One region of the Bradyrhizobium sp. UFLA03-84 genome, then DNA from elsewhere that is predicted to be linked to it. Evidence: riboswitches for the same ligand, from Rfam matches in the RefSeq annotation. Region 1 holds a riboswitch; the other holds the start of a gene.
The links. Region 1 has a riboswitch for glycine ahead of gcvT (glycine cleavage system aminomethyltransferase GcvT). Riboswitches for the same ligand answer to the same signal wherever they lie in the genome.

Region 1 (9,067 bases):
GGTCTTCGCCAGCGCCATGGTGTCGTTGGCGTGCTTGCGTGCGTGACGCCCGGTCAGCGCCTCGATGCGGCGGACGCCGGAGGCGACAGCGCTCTCGCTGGTCACCGAGATCAGGCCGATGTCGCCGGTGCGGCGGACATGGGTGCCGCCGCAGAGCTCGACCGACCAGCCGAGCGCGTTCTGGCCATGCTCGCGGGCGCTCTTGCCCATCGAGACGACGCGGACCTCGTCGCCGTATTTCTCGCCGAACAGTGCGCGTGCACCGGCCTCGCGGGCGTCGTCGACAGCCATGACGCGGGTCGTCACCTCGTCATTCTCGAGCACGACATCGTTGGCGATGTCCTCGACCCGGGCGAGTTCTTCCGGCGTGATCGGCTTCGGATGCACGAAATCGAAACGCAGGCGATCGGGCGCGACCAGCGAGCCGCGCTGGGCGATGTGATCGCCAAGCACCTGGCGCAGCGCCTCGTGCAGCAGATGCGTCGCGGAATGGTTGGCGCGGATCGACGAACGCCTGGCGTGGTCGACCTCGAGCTGCAGCGCGGTGCCGGCCTTCAACGTGCCCTGCTCCACCGTGCCGACATGGACGAACAGATCGCCGGCCTTCTTCTGCATGTCGGTGACGCGGAACTTGACGCCCTCGCCCGTGAGCACGCCGATATCGCCGACCTGGCCGCCCGACTCCGCATAGAACGGCGTCTGGTTCAGCACGATCGCGCCGCTCTCGCCGGCCTTGAGGCTATCGACCTCGGCGCCGTCCTTGACCAGCGCCGTCACCGCGCCTTCCGCGCTCTCGGTCTCGTAGCCGAGGAATTCGGTTGCGCCGAGCTTCTCGCGCAGCGGAAACCAGATGGTCTCGGTCGCCGCCTCGCCGCTCCCTGCCCACGAGGCACGCGCCTTCTCGCGCTGGCGGTTCATCGCGTCGGTGAACGATGCCTGATCGACGCTGATGCCGCGCGACTTCAGCGCGTCCTGCGTCAGGTCGAGCGGGAATCCGTAGGTGTCGTACAGCGTGAACGCGGTGTCGCCGTCGAACATGTCGCCCTTCTTGAGGCCGGCGCTCTTCTCGTCGAGGATCGACAGGCCGCGCACCAGCGTCTTGCGGAAGCGGGTCTCTTCCAGCTGCAGCGTCTCCTCGATCAGCTTCTCCGCGCGCACCAGATCCGGATAGGCCTGGCCCATCTCGCGGACCAACGCCCAGACGAGGCGATGCATCAGCGGCTCGCTCGCGCCTAGGAGCTGCGCGTGGCGCATCGCGCGGCGCATGATCCGGCGCAGCACGTAGCCGCGGCCCTCGTTCGACGGCAGCACGCCGTCGGCGATCAGGAACGCCGACGAGCGCAGATGGTCGGCGATGACGCGATACGACGCGACGTTCTGCGCATTCGGCCCGTGGCCGAGCGCCGACGAGGCCGCATCGATCAGATGGCGGAACAGATCGGTCTCGAACACGCTCTCGACGCCCTGCAGGATGCACGCCATGCGCTCCAGGCCCATGCCGGTGTCGATCGAGGGACGCGGCAGCGCCACGCGCTCCTCCTTCGTCACCTGCTCGTACTGCATGAACACCAGGTTCCAGAATTCGAGGAAGCGATCGCCGTCCTCCTCCGGGCTGCCCGGAGGTCCGCCCCAGATGTGCTCGCCGCGGTCGATGAAGATCTCGGAGCACGGACCGCACGGACCGGTGTCGCCCATCGCCCAGAAATTATCCGAGGTCGGGATGCGGATGATGCGGTCGTCCGAGAAGCCCGCAATCTTCTTCCAGTAGCCGGCCGCCTCGTCGTCGGTGTGGTAGACGGTGACGAGCAGCTTGTCCTTCTTCAGCCCGAAATCCCTGGTGATCAGATTCCAGGCGAGCTCGATCGCGCGCTCCTTGAAGTAGTCGCCGAACGAGAAGTTGCCGAGCATCTCGAAGAAGGTGAGATGGCGCGCGGTGTAGCCGACATTGTCGAGGTCGTTATGCTTGCCGCCGGCGCGCACGCATTTCTGCGACGTCGTGGCGCGCTGATAGCCGCGCTTCTCGACGCCGGTGAAGACGTTCTTGAACTGCACCATGCCGGCATTGGTGAACATCAGGGTCGGGTCGTTGCGCGGCACCAGCGGCGACGACGCCACGATCTCGTGGCCGTTCTCCTTGAAGAAGTTCAGAAATGTCGACCTGATGTCGTTGACGCTGCTCATGTTCATCCAATCGGAAAAAGGGGCCGGCCAGCCGCAAAAAGGCGTCATTTTCCGGCCGAACGCTTTTAGACATTGCCAGCTGCGGTGTCCAGAAACTGTGCAGGCGGATCATGGGCTTGCCGCGGCAGCACAAAGCCCGTGGGATAGTTGCTGCAGCTGCGTTGACAGTCTTGGTGGCGCCGTGTTTTCTACCTACCTGTTACCCGTCACGTCGGGAGAGACCGGTCCCGCTTTGGGCCGGCGCCGAAGGAGCAACCGCCCCGGAAACTCTCAGGCAAAAGGACCGCGTGACGTCTGACATCTGGAAAGAGGCGCAGGGGTTCTCCCCGATGCGTCCGCCGACGGGATAATACTCTCAGGCACAGCGACAGATGGGGCTTTCTGCAGGTTTCTCAAGGGGAAATGGGTCCCCGCGGGAACCGCGAGGGCCCTGTGATGCTTGCGCACGAAAACTCCCCGCTGAAACAGACCCCGCTGCACGCCCTGCATCTGGCGCGCGGCGCCAAGATGGTGCCGTTCGCCGGCTACGACATGCCGGTGCAATACACGGCCGGCGTGCTCAAGGAGCATCTTCACACCCGCAAGGACGCCGGTCTGTTCGACGTCTCCCACATGGGCCAGCTCGTGCTGAAGGCCAAATCCGGCAAGGTCGGCGACGCGGCGCTCGCGCTGGAGAAGCTGGTGCCGCAGGACATCGTCGGCATCGCGCCGGGGCGGCAGCGCTACGCGCAGTTCACCAACGACGACGGCGGCCTGCTCGACGACCTGATGGTCGCGCATTTCGGCGATCATTTGTTCCTGGTGGTCAACGCCGCCTGCAAGGACGAGGACGAGGCGCATCTGCGCGCGCATCTCTCCGATACCTGCGAGATCGTGTCGCTGGCCGACCGCGCGCTGATCGCGCTGCAGGGGCCGAAAGCCGAATCGGCGCTGGCGAAACTTTGTGCAGATGTCAGTTCGATGAAATTCATGGACGCCGGCCCGCGTCGCGTCGCCGACATCGACTGTTTCGTCTCACGCTCCGGCTACACCGGCGAGGACGGTTTTGAGATTTCGGTGCCGGCCGACAAGGCCGAAGCCCTGGTCACTGCGCTGCTCGACAATCCCGACGTGCTGCCGATCGGCCTCGGCGCGCGCGACAGCCTGCGGCTGGAAGCCGGGCTCTGCCTCTACGGCCATGACATCGACACCACGACGACGCCGGTCGAAGGCGCGCTGGAATGGTCGGTGCAGAAGGTTCGCCGCAGCGGCGGCGCCCGCGCCGGCGGTTTTCCGGGCGCCGACAAGATCCTCACCCAATTCGCACAAGGCGCATCGCGCCGCCGCGTCGGCCTGAGGCCGGACGGCCGCGCGCCGGTGCGCGAAGGCGCCTTGCTGTTCGCCGATGCCGCCTCGACCGAACAGATCGGCAAGGTGACCTCGGGCGGCTTCGGCCCGAGCCTCAATGCGCCGGTTGCGATGGGCTATCTGCCGACCGCCCTCTCCGCCGCCGGCACCACCGTTTTCGCCGAGGTGCGCGGTCAGCGGCTGCCGCTGAAAGTCGCCGCCACGCCCTTCGTCCCCAATACCTACAAACGCTAAACGCTGAAGGATCGACCCTATGACGACGCTGTACACGTCCGACCACGAATGGCTCCGCATCGAGGGCGACGTCGCCACGATCGGGATCACCGACTACGCGCAGTCGCAGCTCGGCGACGTCGTGTTCGTCGAGCTGCCCAAGGTCGGCCGCAGCCTGAAGAAGGCCGAAGCCGCCGCCGTCGTCGAATCCGTCAAGGCTGCCTCCGACGTCTATGCGCCGATCACCGGCGAGGTGATCGAGGTCAACGAGGCGCTCGCGGCCGAGCCCGCGCTGGTCAATTCGGATGCCGCCGGCAAGGCCTGGTTCTTCAAGTTGAGGATCGCGGACAAGGGCGAGCTCGGCGGCCTGATGGACGAGGCCGCCTACGCCGCGCACACCGCCTAAAGGATCACCCGAGGATCAGCCCATGAACGCGCCCTTCAAGCCGATCAACGAAGCCGCCACCGATTTCGTCCGCCGCCACATCGGACCGTCGCCCCGCGACGTCAACGCGATGCTGGAAACGGTCGGCGCCGCGAGCCTGCAGGCGTTGATGAACGAGACGCTGCCGGGATCGATCCGCCAGAAGGCGCCGCTCGATCTCGGCCGCGCGCTGAGCGAAACCGAGGCGCTCACGCATATGAGCGAGCTCGCCGCCCAGAACCAGGTGTTCACCTCGCTGATCGGCCAGGGCTATTCCGGCACGATCCTGCCGGCGGTGATCCAGCGCAACATCCTTGAGAACCCGGCCTGGTACACGGCGTATACGCCGTATCAGCCCGAGATCAGCCAGGGCCGGCTCGAAGCCCTGTTCAACTTCCAGACCATGATCTGCGACCTGACCGGGCTTGACGTCGCCAACGCCTCGCTACTCGACGAGGCGACTGCGGCCGCCGAAGCGATGGCGCTCGCCGAGCGCCACTCGCAGGTCAAGGCGAAGGTGTTCTTCGTCGACAAGGAGGTGCATCCGCAAACGCTCGCCGTGATGCGCACGCGTGCCGCCCCGCTGGGCTGGGCGCTGCTGGTCGGCGATCCCCTGACCGAGCTCGACAAGGCCGACGTGCTCGGCGCGCTGCTGCAATATCCGGGCACCACGGGCGCGGTACGCGATCTCCGGCCGGCGATCGCATCGCTGCACACCAAGGGCGCGCTTGCGATCGTTGCCGCGGACCTCTTGTCGCTGACGCTGCTGACCTCGCCCGGCGAGCTCGGCGCCGACATCGCGATCGGCTCGGCGCAGCGGTTCGGCGTGCCGATGGGCTATGGCGGACCGCACGCCGCCTACATGGCGGTGCGCGACACGCTGAAGCGCTCGCTGCCCGGCCGCATCGTCGGCCTCTCTGTGGATTCGCGCGGCGCACCGGCCTATCGGCTGGCATTGCAGACCCGCGAGCAGCACATCCGCCGCGAGAAGGCGACCTCCAACATCTGCACCGCGCAGGTGCTGCTCGCCGTGATCGCCTCGATGTATGCGGTCTATCACGGCCCCGAAGGCCTCACCCATATCGCGCGCGGCGTGCACCGCCGCGCCACCGTGCTCGCCGCCGGCCTGCGCAAGCTCGGCTTTGCGCCGACCAGCGAGGCATTCTTCGATACCGTGACCGTCGAGGCCGGCGCGAAGCAGATCGAGATCGTCACGCGCGCGCAGGCGGAGCGGATCAATCTGCGCATCGGCGCGACCACGCTCGGCATCGCGCTCGACGAGACCACCACGCCGGAAACTGTCGAGGCGGTGTGGCGGGTGTTCGGCGGCAAGCTCAGCTTTGCCGAGATCGAAGCGGCCGCGCGCGAGGCGCTGCCGAAGGAGCTGCGGCGCAGCAGCGCCTTCCTCACCCATCCGGTGTTCAACACGCATCGCTCGGAAACCGAGCTGCTGCGCTACATGCGCAAGCTCAGCGACCGCGACCTTGCGCTCGACCGCGCGATGATCCCGCTCGGCTCCTGCACGATGAAGCTGAATGCCACGACCGAGATGATCCCGCTGACCTGGCCGGCGTTCGGCAATCTGCATCCGTTCGCGCCAGCCGATCAGGCCAAAGGCTATCACGCGCTGTTCAAGCGGCTGGAGCAATGGCTGTGCGACATCACCGGCTATGACGCGGTGTCGCTGCAGCCGAATTCCGGCGCGCAGGGCGAATATGCCGGCCTCCTTGCCATCCGTGGCTATCACCTCGCGCGCGGCGAGCCGCACCGCAAGGTGTGCCTGATCCCCTCCTCCGCGCACGGCACCAACCCGGCCTCGGCCGCGATGGTCGGCATGGAGGTCGTGGTGGTCGCCTGCGATGCGCGCGGCGACGTCGACGTCAACGATCTCCGTGCCAAGGCGGAGAAGCATTCGGCCAATCTCGCCGCCGTGATGATCACCTATCCGTCGACCCACGGCGTGTTCGAGGAGCATATCAGCGAGATCTGCGACATCGTGCATGCGCATGGCGGCCAGGTCTATCTCGACGGCGCCAACATGAATGCGCAGGTTGGCCTCTCGCGGCCCGGCGATTACGGCGCCGATGTCAGCCATCTCAATTTGCACAAGACCTTCTGCATCCCGCATGGCGGCGGCGGCCCCGGCATGGGCCCGATCGGCGTCAAGGCGCATCTTGCGCCCTATCTGCCGAGTCATCCCGCAACCGATGGGGCGACCGCGCACGCCATCGGCCCGGTGTCGGCCGCGCCGTTCGGCTCGGCGTCGATCCTGACCATCTCCTACATCTATATCCTGATGATGGGCGGCGAAGGGCTGACGCGCGCCACCGAAGTGGCGATCCTCAACGCCAACTACATCGCCGCACGGCTGCAGCCGCACTTCCCGGTGCTGTACCGCAACGAGCGCGGCCGCGTCGCGCACGAGTGCATCGTCGACCCGCGGGCGCTGAAGACGAGCAGCGGCGTCACCGTCGACGACATCGCCAAGCGGCTGATCGACTACGGCTTCCACGCGCCGACCATGAGCTTCCCGGTGGCGGGCACGCTGATGATCGAGCCGACGGAATCGGAATCGAAGTTCGAGATCGACCGCTTCTGCGACGCCATGATCGCGATCCGCAGCGAGATCGCGGAGATCGAGAACGGGCGCTGGAAGGTCGAGGCCTCGCCGCTGCGTCACGCGCCGCACACCGTCCACGACATCGCCGATGATGCCTGGAACAGAGCCTACACCCGCACCGAGGGCTGCTTCCCGGCCGGCGTGTCGCGGTCCGACAAATACTGGAGCCCGGTCGGGCGCGTCGACAATGTCTACGGCGATCGCAACCTGGTGTGCTCGTGCCCGCCGATCGAGGCTTACGCGGAGGCCGCGGAGTAGCGCGGCCTCTGTTGCGGGATGTCGTGGCAACCATCCACCGGGGATGGTTGCCACGAGGTCCAGGTCAAAACGTCGAAAACAACCCCATGCACAGTAGGGATTGGGGCGACTGGTCATCCGCGGGCACTAGATCCAGTGGGTAGGACGGGTAGAGCCAACGGGTCCGCGATTCGGCTATGGCAGGGAATGCGCGGGAGCGACCGACGCCGCGGCAGGAGGAGACATGCGCGAGGAATTCTGGTTTCACTTCCCGTTTCGCGTCCGCTATTCCGAGGTCGACGCGCAGGCCGTGGTGTTCAACGCCCACTATTTGACCTATTTCGACACCGCGATCACGGAGTATTTCCGCGCACTCGGCTACGACTATCTCGGCGAGGTGGCGCGCACCGGGATCGACTTCCACACCGTGAAATCGGTGGTGGAGTACAAGGCGCCGATCCGGTTCGACGAGGACATCGAGGTCTGCGTCCGGGTCGCGCGGATCGGCCGCTCCTCGATCAACCTGGCGCTCGCGATCTTCGCCAAGGGCTCCGACGACCTGCGCGCCACCGGCGAGATCATCTGGGTCGCGACCGACCAGACGACCCATCAATCGGTCGCGGTGACGGAGGACCTGCGGGCGCTGATCGCGAGCCGGGAGAAGGCGCTGGCGCCGGGTTGAATTGACTACGGCTTGGTCAGCGTCGGAGCAATGCGCCAGAGATTGTCGTTGGTGAGGTGCGTGCCGCCCCACCAGCGATCGATCGGGTTATGGCTGCTGAAGTCTTCCTGGTGCGCGATGATCGCTTCGCCGAACTCGGTCAGCCGCGGATAGCTTGCGGCGTAGCGCGCGTGCCAGCTCCTTTTGCTCTGCGGTCGTTCGAGATCAGTCACTGCAGGCGACGGACCATCCGTGAGGCCGTCGAGCAATGAGAAAAGTTCGAGTTCTCCGAACACATTTCCGGGGCGCCAGAGACGATGAAGTAGTCCAAGCGCTGAAAAGCCGTCGTAACGTGCGATCAGCTCAAGAAGTCGCATTTCAGTTGCGCCAAGCCCCGTCGCGCGGGAGGGCAATTCTGCAACCAAGGCAAGCTGCGCCGACCTCAGAAATGGCAGTGAGCTAAGGTCACTCTGCAGGCAATCCAGAAAGGGCATTGGGGTGGCTGCGCGATAAGCCGACCAGATCGCACTTCCGGTGTTGAGTTCGACCGGGCCGACGTCGACCGTCGACACATCCTCTGGTTCGGGTATCTCTTCAGCCGGCATCGTCAGATCGAAATCAACAAGACGCAACTTCAACCTGGCCGCTGTCTCGGGATGATATCTGAAAAAAGCCAGAAGGAAGACCAGCTGCAGCTGATCGTTCGGATATTGTTCGAACCAGAGCTCGACAACGTCATACGGTTCGCAATACTCGACGAGCGAAAGGTGCCTGCGAGCCCGGACTTCATCGGAGAACAATCTCCATGAACACCTGGCTGGAACGCGCGCCAAAATAATCTTCGAACTCTTCTACCGGGGGCAACGGCCCCAAACGAAGCGAAAGCGAAATTCAATGACCGCTTCTGCCAGACCTGAGCGCGCGAGACGGATACCGGAACCAGTCAGAATCAAACGCTTCATCGTCCAGACCTCGCCGAACGCAACACAAAACAAAACGGGCGCCGATGACGTCGGCAACTCAACGTCCTCAGCGCCCGTTTGCAGCGAAATGATTGAGCCTTACTCTTCCGTCGGCTCCTCGCCGTCGGCGTCGCGCTCCGGCGTGCCGGCGAGGATCTGTTCGGAGATCAGGCCGGAATTCTGCCGGATCGCGGCTTCGATCTTGGTGGTGATGTCAGGGTTGGCGCGCAGGAACGCCTTGGAATTCTCGCGTCCCTGGCCGAGCCGCTGGCTGTCATAGGAGAACCAGGCGCCGGACTTCTCGACGAGGCCGGCCTTGACGCCGAGGTCGAGGATCTCGCCCATCTTGGAGACGCCCTCGCCGTACATGATGTCGAACTCGACCTGCTTGAAGGGCGGCGCCAGCTTGTTCTTCACCACCT
Region 2 (9,067 bases), 150 kb from region 1:
GGAAGTTCATGCGGCCGAGCGTCTGGAAGCCGAACTTGTTCAGCGTCTCGACCTTCAGGTCCTTGTCGGCCTCGAGGATCGACAACGTGTCGAACGACGGGTTCTCCAAGAAATCGATATCGCCGGACTGCAGCGCGTTCATCGCGGTCTGCGCATCGGCCATCGTGACCCACTCGACGCGGTCGACCTTCACGACCTTGCCGCCCGCGGTCCAGCTCGCCGGCTCCTTGCGCGGCACGTAGTCCTTGTTCTTGACGTAGACCGCCTTCACGCCCGGCTGGAATTCCGCCTGGACGAATTTGAAGGGGCCCGAACCGATCTGTTCCGGAATCGGCTTGTCCGGCGGCGTTTCGGCGAGCCGCTTCGGCATCATGAAGGCGACGCGCGACGACGGCTTGCCGATCGAATCCAGCACCAGGCCGTAGGGCTCCTTCAGCTTCAGCGTAATCGTCTTGGCATCGGTGGCTTCGAGGCTCGCGGTGAAGTCCATCAGCTTCTGGCCCATGCCGTCGACCTTGGCCCAGCGCTTCAGCGACGCGACGCAGTCTTCGGCGGTCACCGGCGCGCCGTCATGCCACTTCAGGCCGTCGCGCAGCGTGAACGTGTAGGTGAGCTTGTCGTCGGACACCTTCCAGTCCGCCATCTGCGGCTGGATCTTGAAGTTGGAATCGGTCGCCACCAGCGTGTCGTAGACCATGTAGCCATGATCGCGCGTGATGTAGGCCGTGGTCAGGATCGGATCGATGACGCGCAGATCCGAATGCATCACCGCAGTGATGGTCTTGTCCGCGGCCATGGCCTGTTGGGTGAACGACAACTCCTGCGGCGCGAACGACAGCGCGACCGCCGCAAATGCCGCCGCTAGCGTGCGACGCTTCCAACGCGAGATAGGGAACATGGAAATCTCTCCTGACGTGTAACTGGTCAAAGCCGGCTTATTCGTTATGCATGCGGTTCGATATTTAGGCGAACTAACATGCTGTATGGCTTGTGAAATCGAGACTTGCATCAAGCGCCAAGCGCGTCAATCGGTTTCGGGCAGGATCAAACGTATACGAACGAATGAACGACAAGTTCGGCGCATTTGACTTTACAAAGTCCTCGCCCGAGCCTTTCGTATAATACGCGAACGCGTATCGGCGCGAACAAGACAACAAGCAAAACAAGAAGAGAGAGAAGTCATGAACCCCGCCAATCTTCCTTTTGATTCCGAAGCGATGTTGCAGGGACTGCGCAGCTGGGTGGAATGCGAAAGCCCGACCTGGGACGCGCGCGCGGTCGAGCGCATGCTCGATCTCGCCGCGCGCGAGATGGCGATCATGGGTGCGACGATCGAACGCATCGCGGGACGCCAGGGCTTCGCAGGCTGCGTCCGCGCCCGTTTTCCGCATCCGAAGCAAGGCCAGCCCGGCATCCTGATCGCCGGCCACCTGGACACCGTGCACCCCGTCGGCACCATCGAGAAGCTGAAATGGCGGCGCGAAGGCAACAAGTGCTTCGGGCCGGGCATCTTCGACATGAAGGGCGGCAACTATTTGTCGATCGAGGCGATCAGGCAATTGGCGCGCGCCTCCTTCACCACGCCGCTGCCGATCACCGTGCTGTTCACGCCCGATGAAGAGGTCGGCACGCCGTCGACGCGCGACATCATCGAGGCCGAAGCCGCGCGCAACAAATATGTGCTGGTGCCGGAGCCCGGCCGGCCCAACAACGGCGTCGTCACCGGCCGCTACGCGATCGCACGCTTCAATCTCGAAGCCATCGGCAAGCCGAGCCATGCCGGCGCGACGCTGTCGTCCGGCCGTTCCGCGATCCGGGAAATGGCCCGGCAGATCATCGCCATCGACGGCATGACCACCGAGGACTGCACCTTCTCGGTCGGCATCGTGCACGGCGGCCAGTGGGTCAATTGCGTCGCGACGACCTGCACCGGCGAAGCGCTCAGCATGGCCAAGCGGCAGGCCGATCTCGACCGCGGCGTCGAGCGCATGCTGGCGCTGTCGGGCACCGCCAATGACGTGACGTTCAGGGTAACGCGCGGCGTCACCCGCCCGGTGTGGGAGCCGGATGCCGGCACCATGGCGCTGTATGAAAAGGCAAAAGGCCTCGCAGCGGCGATGGGCCTCGATCTGCCGCACGGCAGCGCCGGCGGCGGATCGGACGGCAACTTCACCGGCGCGATGGGCATCCCGACCCTCGACGGCCTCGGGGTTCGCGGCGCCGATGCGCATACGCTCAACGAACACATTGAAGTTGACAGTCTCGCCGACCGCGGCCGCCTGATGGCGGCACTGCTCGCGACACTGGACTGATTTGCACTGCACAACACGTTGGCACTGCCGGACCGAAATTTAGCCTTGTCCAATTTTGAGGCTTCGCCTACGGTCCGGCCGTCCAACTCGACGATGCGGGAGAGATCGGAGCGACAACATTCGTGTTGTCAGCTTCGGCGCCGACGGAGCAACCGCCCCGGAAACTCTCAGGCAAAAGGACTGTATCGTCAGGACGATCTGGAGAGAGACGACACGACCGCACATCAAGGGCCGTGACGTCCACCGAAGGGGATAGTTCGCATCTGGCCGAGGCCCGATGCGGATCAAGCTCTCAGGTACCGTGACAGATGGGGCGCTGAAACAGCCGGTTTCACCGGCGGTTCGGCGACTCTAACAACACGGGAGCCTGAAGACCATCATGCGACACATTGCGATCATTGGCGCCGGCATCACCGGCGTAACGACGGCCTATGCCCTGCTCGAACGCGGCTACCGGGTGACTGTCCTCGACAGGCATCGCTACGCCGCCATGGAAACCTCGTTCGCCAACGGCGGACAGCTTTCCGCCAGCAATGCGGAGGTGTGGAACAGCGCCGCGACCATTCTGAAGGGGCTGCGCTGGATGCTCCGAAGCGACGCGCCGCTGCTGATGAACCCGAAGCCGAGCTGGCACAAATATTCGTGGATCGGCGAGTTCGTCGGCGGCATCACGCGCTATCGCAGCAACACCATCGAGACCACAAAGCTCGCAATCGAAGCGCGCAAGCACCTGTTCTCGATCGCACAGCGCGAGAACATCGCCTTCGATCTTGAGCGCCGCGGCATCCTTCACGTCTATCACGACAAGGCCGGCTTCGAGGCCGGCCTGCGCGTCAACACGTTGCTGCAACAGGGTGGGCTCGACCGCCGGCCGGTGACGCCGGACGAAATCCGCAGCATCGAACCCGCGCTGCAGACGGCCTGCTATGGCGGCTTCTTCACGCCCTCGGATGCGACCGGCGATATCCACAAATTCACGCGCGGCCTCGCCGACGCCTGCGCCCGCCGCGGCGCGACCTTCGTCCATGAGGCCGATGTCGACACCATCGCGCGCAGCTACGGCGGTTTCCGCATCGGCTGGAACGATGCCGCCTCCCATGATGCTGATGTCGTGACACGACATGAACTTCAAGCGGACGGAATTGTCGTTTGCGCCGGCGTGGCAAGCCGCCACTTCGCAAGCCTGCTCAACGACCGCGTCAACGTCTATCCGGTGAAGGGCTACTCGATCACCGTGCAGCTCGATGCGCCGCAAAGCCGGGATGCAGCGCCAACCGTCAGCCTGCTCGATGAAGCAGCAAAAATCGTCACCAGCCGGCTCGGCGCCGACCGCTTCCGCGTCGCCGGCACCGCCGAGTTCAACGGCTTCAACCGCGATATCAGGGCCGACCGCATCCAGCCGCTGGTGGATTGGGTGCGGCATCATTTTCCTGGTATCGACACCTCGAAGGTCATGCCATGGGCCGGCCTGCGCCCGATGATGCCGAACATGATGCCGGTGGTGCGCGCGGGGCGGATTCCTGGCGTGTTCTACAACACCGGCCACGGTCATCTCGGCTGGACGCTGTCGGCCGCGACGGCACAGATGATCGCGGGTGCGATCGATGACTGGCGCGACCTCGACACGCCTTCAATGGTGCCATCGCAGGTCGGTGCGACCGAGCCTGCCCGCGCAGCTTTCCCCTAATTATCCGACCGGAGAGGAAGAATATGTGCGTATTTGCGTGTGTCCAAGTCGGGATTCGCTGGGAATCGTCGCGTGACAACGATTAGCGTCGTAATGGGGAAAAGCGCTTCAGCGCGGGAGGGGACAATGCGCATTGGGGTCACGGGCACGCATGGCAATGCGGCCCGGCGCGGCATTCCGGTCGGCATGTGTGCCGGCGGCAATCTCTTCGATCGACCGACACGCAACCTCGCCACCGGCACGCGCGTCGGCTCACTGCGCCGCCTTTCCGAAACGCTCAACGCTCAAGGCTCCACGAAAGGCGCGACATGACAACCGGGACGTTGACCAAGCCGGATCAGATTGCCGCCGAGCTGTGCGCGGCCGTCGATCGAAACTTCGACGATCAGATCGCGTTCCTGTCGCGCATGGTGCAATTCCGCAGCCTGCGCGGACACGAAGCGCCGCAGCAGCATTGGCTGGCCGAGCAATTCGCCAAGCGCCGCTACGACGTCGACGCGTTCAGCCTTGCGGACGTCAACCTGATGAGCCATCCGAAGGCTGCACCGATGGACGGCATCGATCTGGCCGGATCGCAGCAGGTGGTTGCGACGCTCAACAGCAAAGGCAGCGGCCGCAGCCTGATCCTGCAAGGTCATATCGACGTGGTGCCGGAAGGGCCCGCTGACCTTTGGGACCAGCCGCCGTTCTCGGGCGCCGTGCAGGACGGCTGGATGTTCGGGCGCGGCGCGCAAGACATGAAGGCCGGCGTCTCGGCAATGATCTTCGCGCTCGATGCGATCCGCGACGCAGGCTATGCCCCGGCCGGGCGCATCCATCTGCAGACCGTGACCGAGGAAGAGAGCACCGGCAACGGCGCATTGTCGACGTTGATGCGCGGCTATCGCGCCGACGCCTGCCTCATTCCCGAACCGACCGGACACACGCTGACGCGCGCCCAGGTCGGCGCCGTCTGGTTCCGCCTGCGCGTCCGCGGAACGCCGGTGCATGTCGCCTATTCCGAGGCCGGGTCGAGCGCCATCCTGTCGGCGATGCATCTGGTGCGCGCGTTCCAGGACTACACCAAGGCGCTCAATGCCCGGGCGCTCGACAACAGCTGGTTCCGCAACGTCAAGAACCCGATCAAGTTCAACGTCGGGATCATCAAGGGCGGCGATTGGGCCAGTTCGACCGCGGCCTGGTGCGAGCTGGATTGCCGGCTCGGTCTGCTGCCGGGCGAAACGCCGCGGCAGGCGATGCGCGGCATCGAGGAATGCCTGACTGAGGCGCACAAGGCCGACGAGTTCCTGTCCGGCAATCCGGCCGAGCTCGTGTGGAGCGGCTTTCAGGCGGACGCGGCGGTGTGCGAGCCCGGCAGCGAAGCGGAAGCGGCTCTGTCGGCTGCCCATCACTCCGTCTTCCAGGCTCCGATGCAGGAGCGGCTGTCGACGGCCGTCAACGACACCCGCTACTACTGTGTCGACTACGGCATCCCTGCGCTTTGCTATGGACCTTACGGTGTCGGCCCGCATGCGTTCAACGAACGTGTCGAGCTCGACAGCCTTCGCAAGACAACACAGAGCATCGCGCTGTTCGTCGCGAACTGGTGCGGCGTGATGAGAGCGTGAATGAACTTGTCGCTTCAGGTCGGTGGCACATGACGACAAGTGCAATTCGAAATAGCAGCATCAGACCAAGGGAGGCCGCCAACGGCCCGAACCGCGCCTTGATATAACGTCGCCATTGGCACAGTATTTGCCTGCAAATTCATCACGTTCGCGCTGGCTTTGAGACGAGACGCAGAAGCGCATGAGACACATCACGGGGACACCATGAGTATGATGCGGCCCAGCCTTCGCTTCGCACCATCTGACCGCAGGAGATAGCAGCGATGCTCGGATATCTGCTTCGCCGCATCCTCGCCGCCATTCCCGTGATGGGCGTGGTGGCGCTGTTCGTGTTCCTGTTGCTGCGGCTGACGCCGGGCGACCCCGCCGCAATCCTCGCCGGCGACAACGCGACGCCCGAACAGCTCGATCGCATCCGCACCTCGCTCGGTCTCAACGAGCCGATCTACATCCAGTTCTACACCTGGGTCGCGAAGCTCCTGCATGGCGACCTCGGCGTTTCCCTGATCTCGAACAAGCCGATCCTCGAGATGATCGGCCCGCGCCTCGAGCCATCGATTTCGGTCGCGCTGGCCACCATCATCCTCTCGATCCTGGTCGCGGTTCCGCTCGGCGTGATCGCGGCCTGGAAGCACGGCACCTGGATCGATCGCTTCGTGATGGGCCTGTCGGTGCTCGGCTTCTCGGTGCCGGTGTTCGTGATCGGCTATGTGCTGATCCAGGTGTTTGCGATCGACCTGCGCTGGGTGCCGGTGCAGGGCTTCAAGAGCATCTCGGCCGGCTTCGGTCCGTTCTTCGAGCGCATCATCCTGCCAACCTGTACCCTCTCCTTCATCTATGTCGCGTTGATCGCACGCATGACGCGGGCCTCGATGCTCGACGTGCTCGGCGAAGACTACGTGCGCACGGCACGCGCCAAGGGCATCGGCGAGGCCGGTGTGCTGCTGCGCCATGCGCTGCGCAACGCCGCGGTGCCCGTCATCACCGTGATCGGCTCCGGCTTCGCGCTGCTGATCTCCGGCGTCGTCGTCACCGAGAGCGTGTTCAACCTGCCCGGCATCGGCCGCCTCACCGTCGATGCGGTGCTGGCGCGCGACTATCCGGTAATCCAGGCCATGATCCTGTTGACGTCAGGCATCTATGTCGGCGTCAATCTGTTGATCGACGTGGCGTACACCCTGCTCGATCCTCGTATCCGGTACTGAGCAATGGCGATCGATACCCTCCCCGAATCCTCCCTCCCCGTCACCCGGCCGTTCCGCGTCAAGTTCGGCTTCCTGACGTCGACGCCGATCATCGCAGTTGCGACGATCTGCCTCGTCCTCATCATCCTGATGGCGATCTTCGCGCCGCTCCTTGCGCCTCATGATCCACTCTTGCTGACGCCGGCGCAGCGGCTGAAGCCGGCGAGCGCGCAGTACCTGCTTGGCACTGATGCTTATGGACGCGACCTGTTGTCGCGCATCATCTACGGCGCCCGAATCTCGCTGATCATCGGGATCGGCGCCGCCGTCTGCTCGATCGCCGTCGGGCTCCTGATCGGCCTCGTCGCCGGCTTCTTCCGCTGGGTCGATGCGGTGTTGATGCGCGTGATGGACGGCCTGATGGCGATCCCCGCCATCCTGCTCGCGATCGCCGTGGTGTCGCTTTCTGGCGCCAGCATCTGGACCGTGATGGTCGCGATCACCATCCCCGAGATCCCGCGCGTGGCACGGCTGGTGCGCTCGGTGGTGCTGACCGCGCGCGAGGAACCCTATGTCGAGGCCGCGATCTCGCTCGGCTCCAGCCTGCCGAAGATCATGTGGCGGCATCTGACGCCGAACACGATCGCGCCGCTGATCGTGCAAGGCACTTACGTTTGCGCGTCCGCGATTCTGACCGAGGCGATCCTGTCGTTCCTCGGCGCCGGCATCTCGCCGGAGACGCCGACCTGGGGCAACATCATGGCCGAGGGCCGCGCGTTCTTCCAGATCAAGCCGTCGCTGATCTTCTGGCCGGGGCTTCTGCTCTCGATCGCCATTCTCAGCATCAACCTGATCGGCGACGCCGCGCGCGACGCGCTCGATCCCCGCATGAAGCAGCGTGAGGGCAAGTGACCACAACCAACCCTTCCAACGTCGTCCTCGACATCAACAACCTCGTCGTCGGCCTCGGCCGCAAGGCGGACGCGCATCGCATCATCGACGACCTCTCCCTCCAGGTGCACGAGGGCGAGACGCTCTGCCTGGTCGGCGAAAGCGGCTCGGGCAAGTCGGTGACCTCGCTCACCGTGATGGGCCTGCAGCAGAAGGGCACGCTGGTGCCGTCCGGCGGCAGCGTCAAACTGGTCGGCGAGGAACTGCTCACCGCGACCGACCGGCGGCTGCGCCAGTTGCGCGCAACGCGGATGGCGATGATCTTCCAGGAGCCGATGACCGCGCTCAATCCCGTGGTGCCGGTCGGCCGACAGATCGACGAGGTGCTGCGCGCCCATACCGATCTCGACTCCCGCGCGCGGCGCCAGAAGATCCTGGCGATGATGGAGCATGTGCGGCTACCCGATGTGGAGCGCATCTTCTCGTCCTACCCTCACCGCCTGTCGGGCGGACAGCGCCAGCGCATCATGATCGCGATGGCGCTGGTGCTGGAGCCGAAGCTATTGATCGCGGACGAGCCGACCACGGCGCTCGACGTCACCACCCAGAAGCAGATCCTCGCCCTGATCCGCGATCTGCAGCGCGATCACGGCACCGCAGTTCTGTTCATCACCCACGACATGGGCGTGGTGGCCGAGATCGCCGACCGCGTCGCGGTGATGCGGCACGGCCGCCTGGTCGAAGCCGGTCCGCTGCAGGACGTGCTGCGCAATCCGAAGATGGACTACACCCGCAACCTGTTGTCCTCGGTGCCGAGCCTGGTGCCGCGCGCGCCGCGCCCGGAGACATCGGAGCCCGTGGTGCTGGAAGCCAACGAACTCAGCAAGGTCTACCGGGAGCGGTCGCTCTACGGCAAAGCCCGTGAGGTCGCGGCCGCCAGCAACGTCACGCTGACGCTGCGCAAGGGTCGCACGCTCGGCATCGTCGGCGAAAGCGGCTCCGGCAAGTCGACGGTGGCGCGCTGCATCGTCCGGCTGATCGATCCGACCTCGGGCGGGGTACGGCTTGCCGGCCGCGAGATTTCCGACCTGTCGCGCCGGCTGCTGCAGCCGCATCGGCAGAAGATCCAGATCATCTTCCAGGACCCCTACCGCTCGCTCAATCCCCGCGTCACCGTCGGCGAGAGCATCGCCGAGGGCCCGATCAATTACGGCATGCCGCGCAAGGACGCGCTGGTGCGGGCCCGCGAGCTGCTCGAGCTGGTCCATCTGCCGCCCGACGCCATCTCGCGCTATCCACACCAGTTCTCCGGCGGCCAGCGCCAGCGCATCGCGATCGCCCGCGCGCTGGCGCTCGATCCCGACGTGCTGGTGGCCGATGAAGCCG

Region 2: linked by a shared signal. The riboswitch ahead of CK489_RS33320 (D-amino acid dehydrogenase) and the one ahead of gcvT (glycine cleavage system aminomethyltransferase GcvT) in region 1 are both predicted to bind glycine.

The regions. Positions count from the first base shown of each region.
Region 1 is NZ_NSJY01000017.1:293,898-302,964, forward strand. It holds gene alaS (alanine--tRNA ligase) at 1-2,181, opposite strand, end outside; glycine riboswitch at 2,383-2,477, shown strand; gene gcvT (glycine cleavage system aminomethyltransferase GcvT) at 2,617-3,762, shown strand; gene gcvH (glycine cleavage system protein GcvH) at 3,782-4,147, shown strand; gene gcvP (aminomethyl-transferring glycine dehydrogenase) at 4,170-7,043, shown strand; gene CK489_RS34095 (acyl-CoA thioesterase) at 7,267-7,704, shown strand; gene CK489_RS34100 (hypothetical protein) at 7,710-8,483, opposite strand; gene recA (recombinase RecA) at 8,745-9,067, opposite strand, start outside.
Region 2 is NZ_NSJY01000017.1:143,594-152,660, forward strand. It holds gene CK489_RS33310 (ABC transporter substrate-binding protein) at 1-898, opposite strand, end outside; gene CK489_RS33315 (M20/M25/M40 family metallo-hydrolase) at 1,182-2,312, shown strand; glycine riboswitch at 2,399-2,505, shown strand; glycine riboswitch at 2,509-2,622, shown strand; gene CK489_RS33320 (D-amino acid dehydrogenase) at 2,692-3,999, shown strand; gene CK489_RS33325 (hypothetical protein) at 4,126-4,311, shown strand; gene CK489_RS33330 (ArgE/DapE family deacylase) at 4,308-5,606, shown strand; gene CK489_RS33335 (ABC transporter permease) at 5,870-6,811, shown strand; gene CK489_RS33340 (ABC transporter permease) at 6,815-7,702, shown strand; gene CK489_RS33345 (ABC transporter ATP-binding protein) at 7,699-9,067, shown strand, end outside.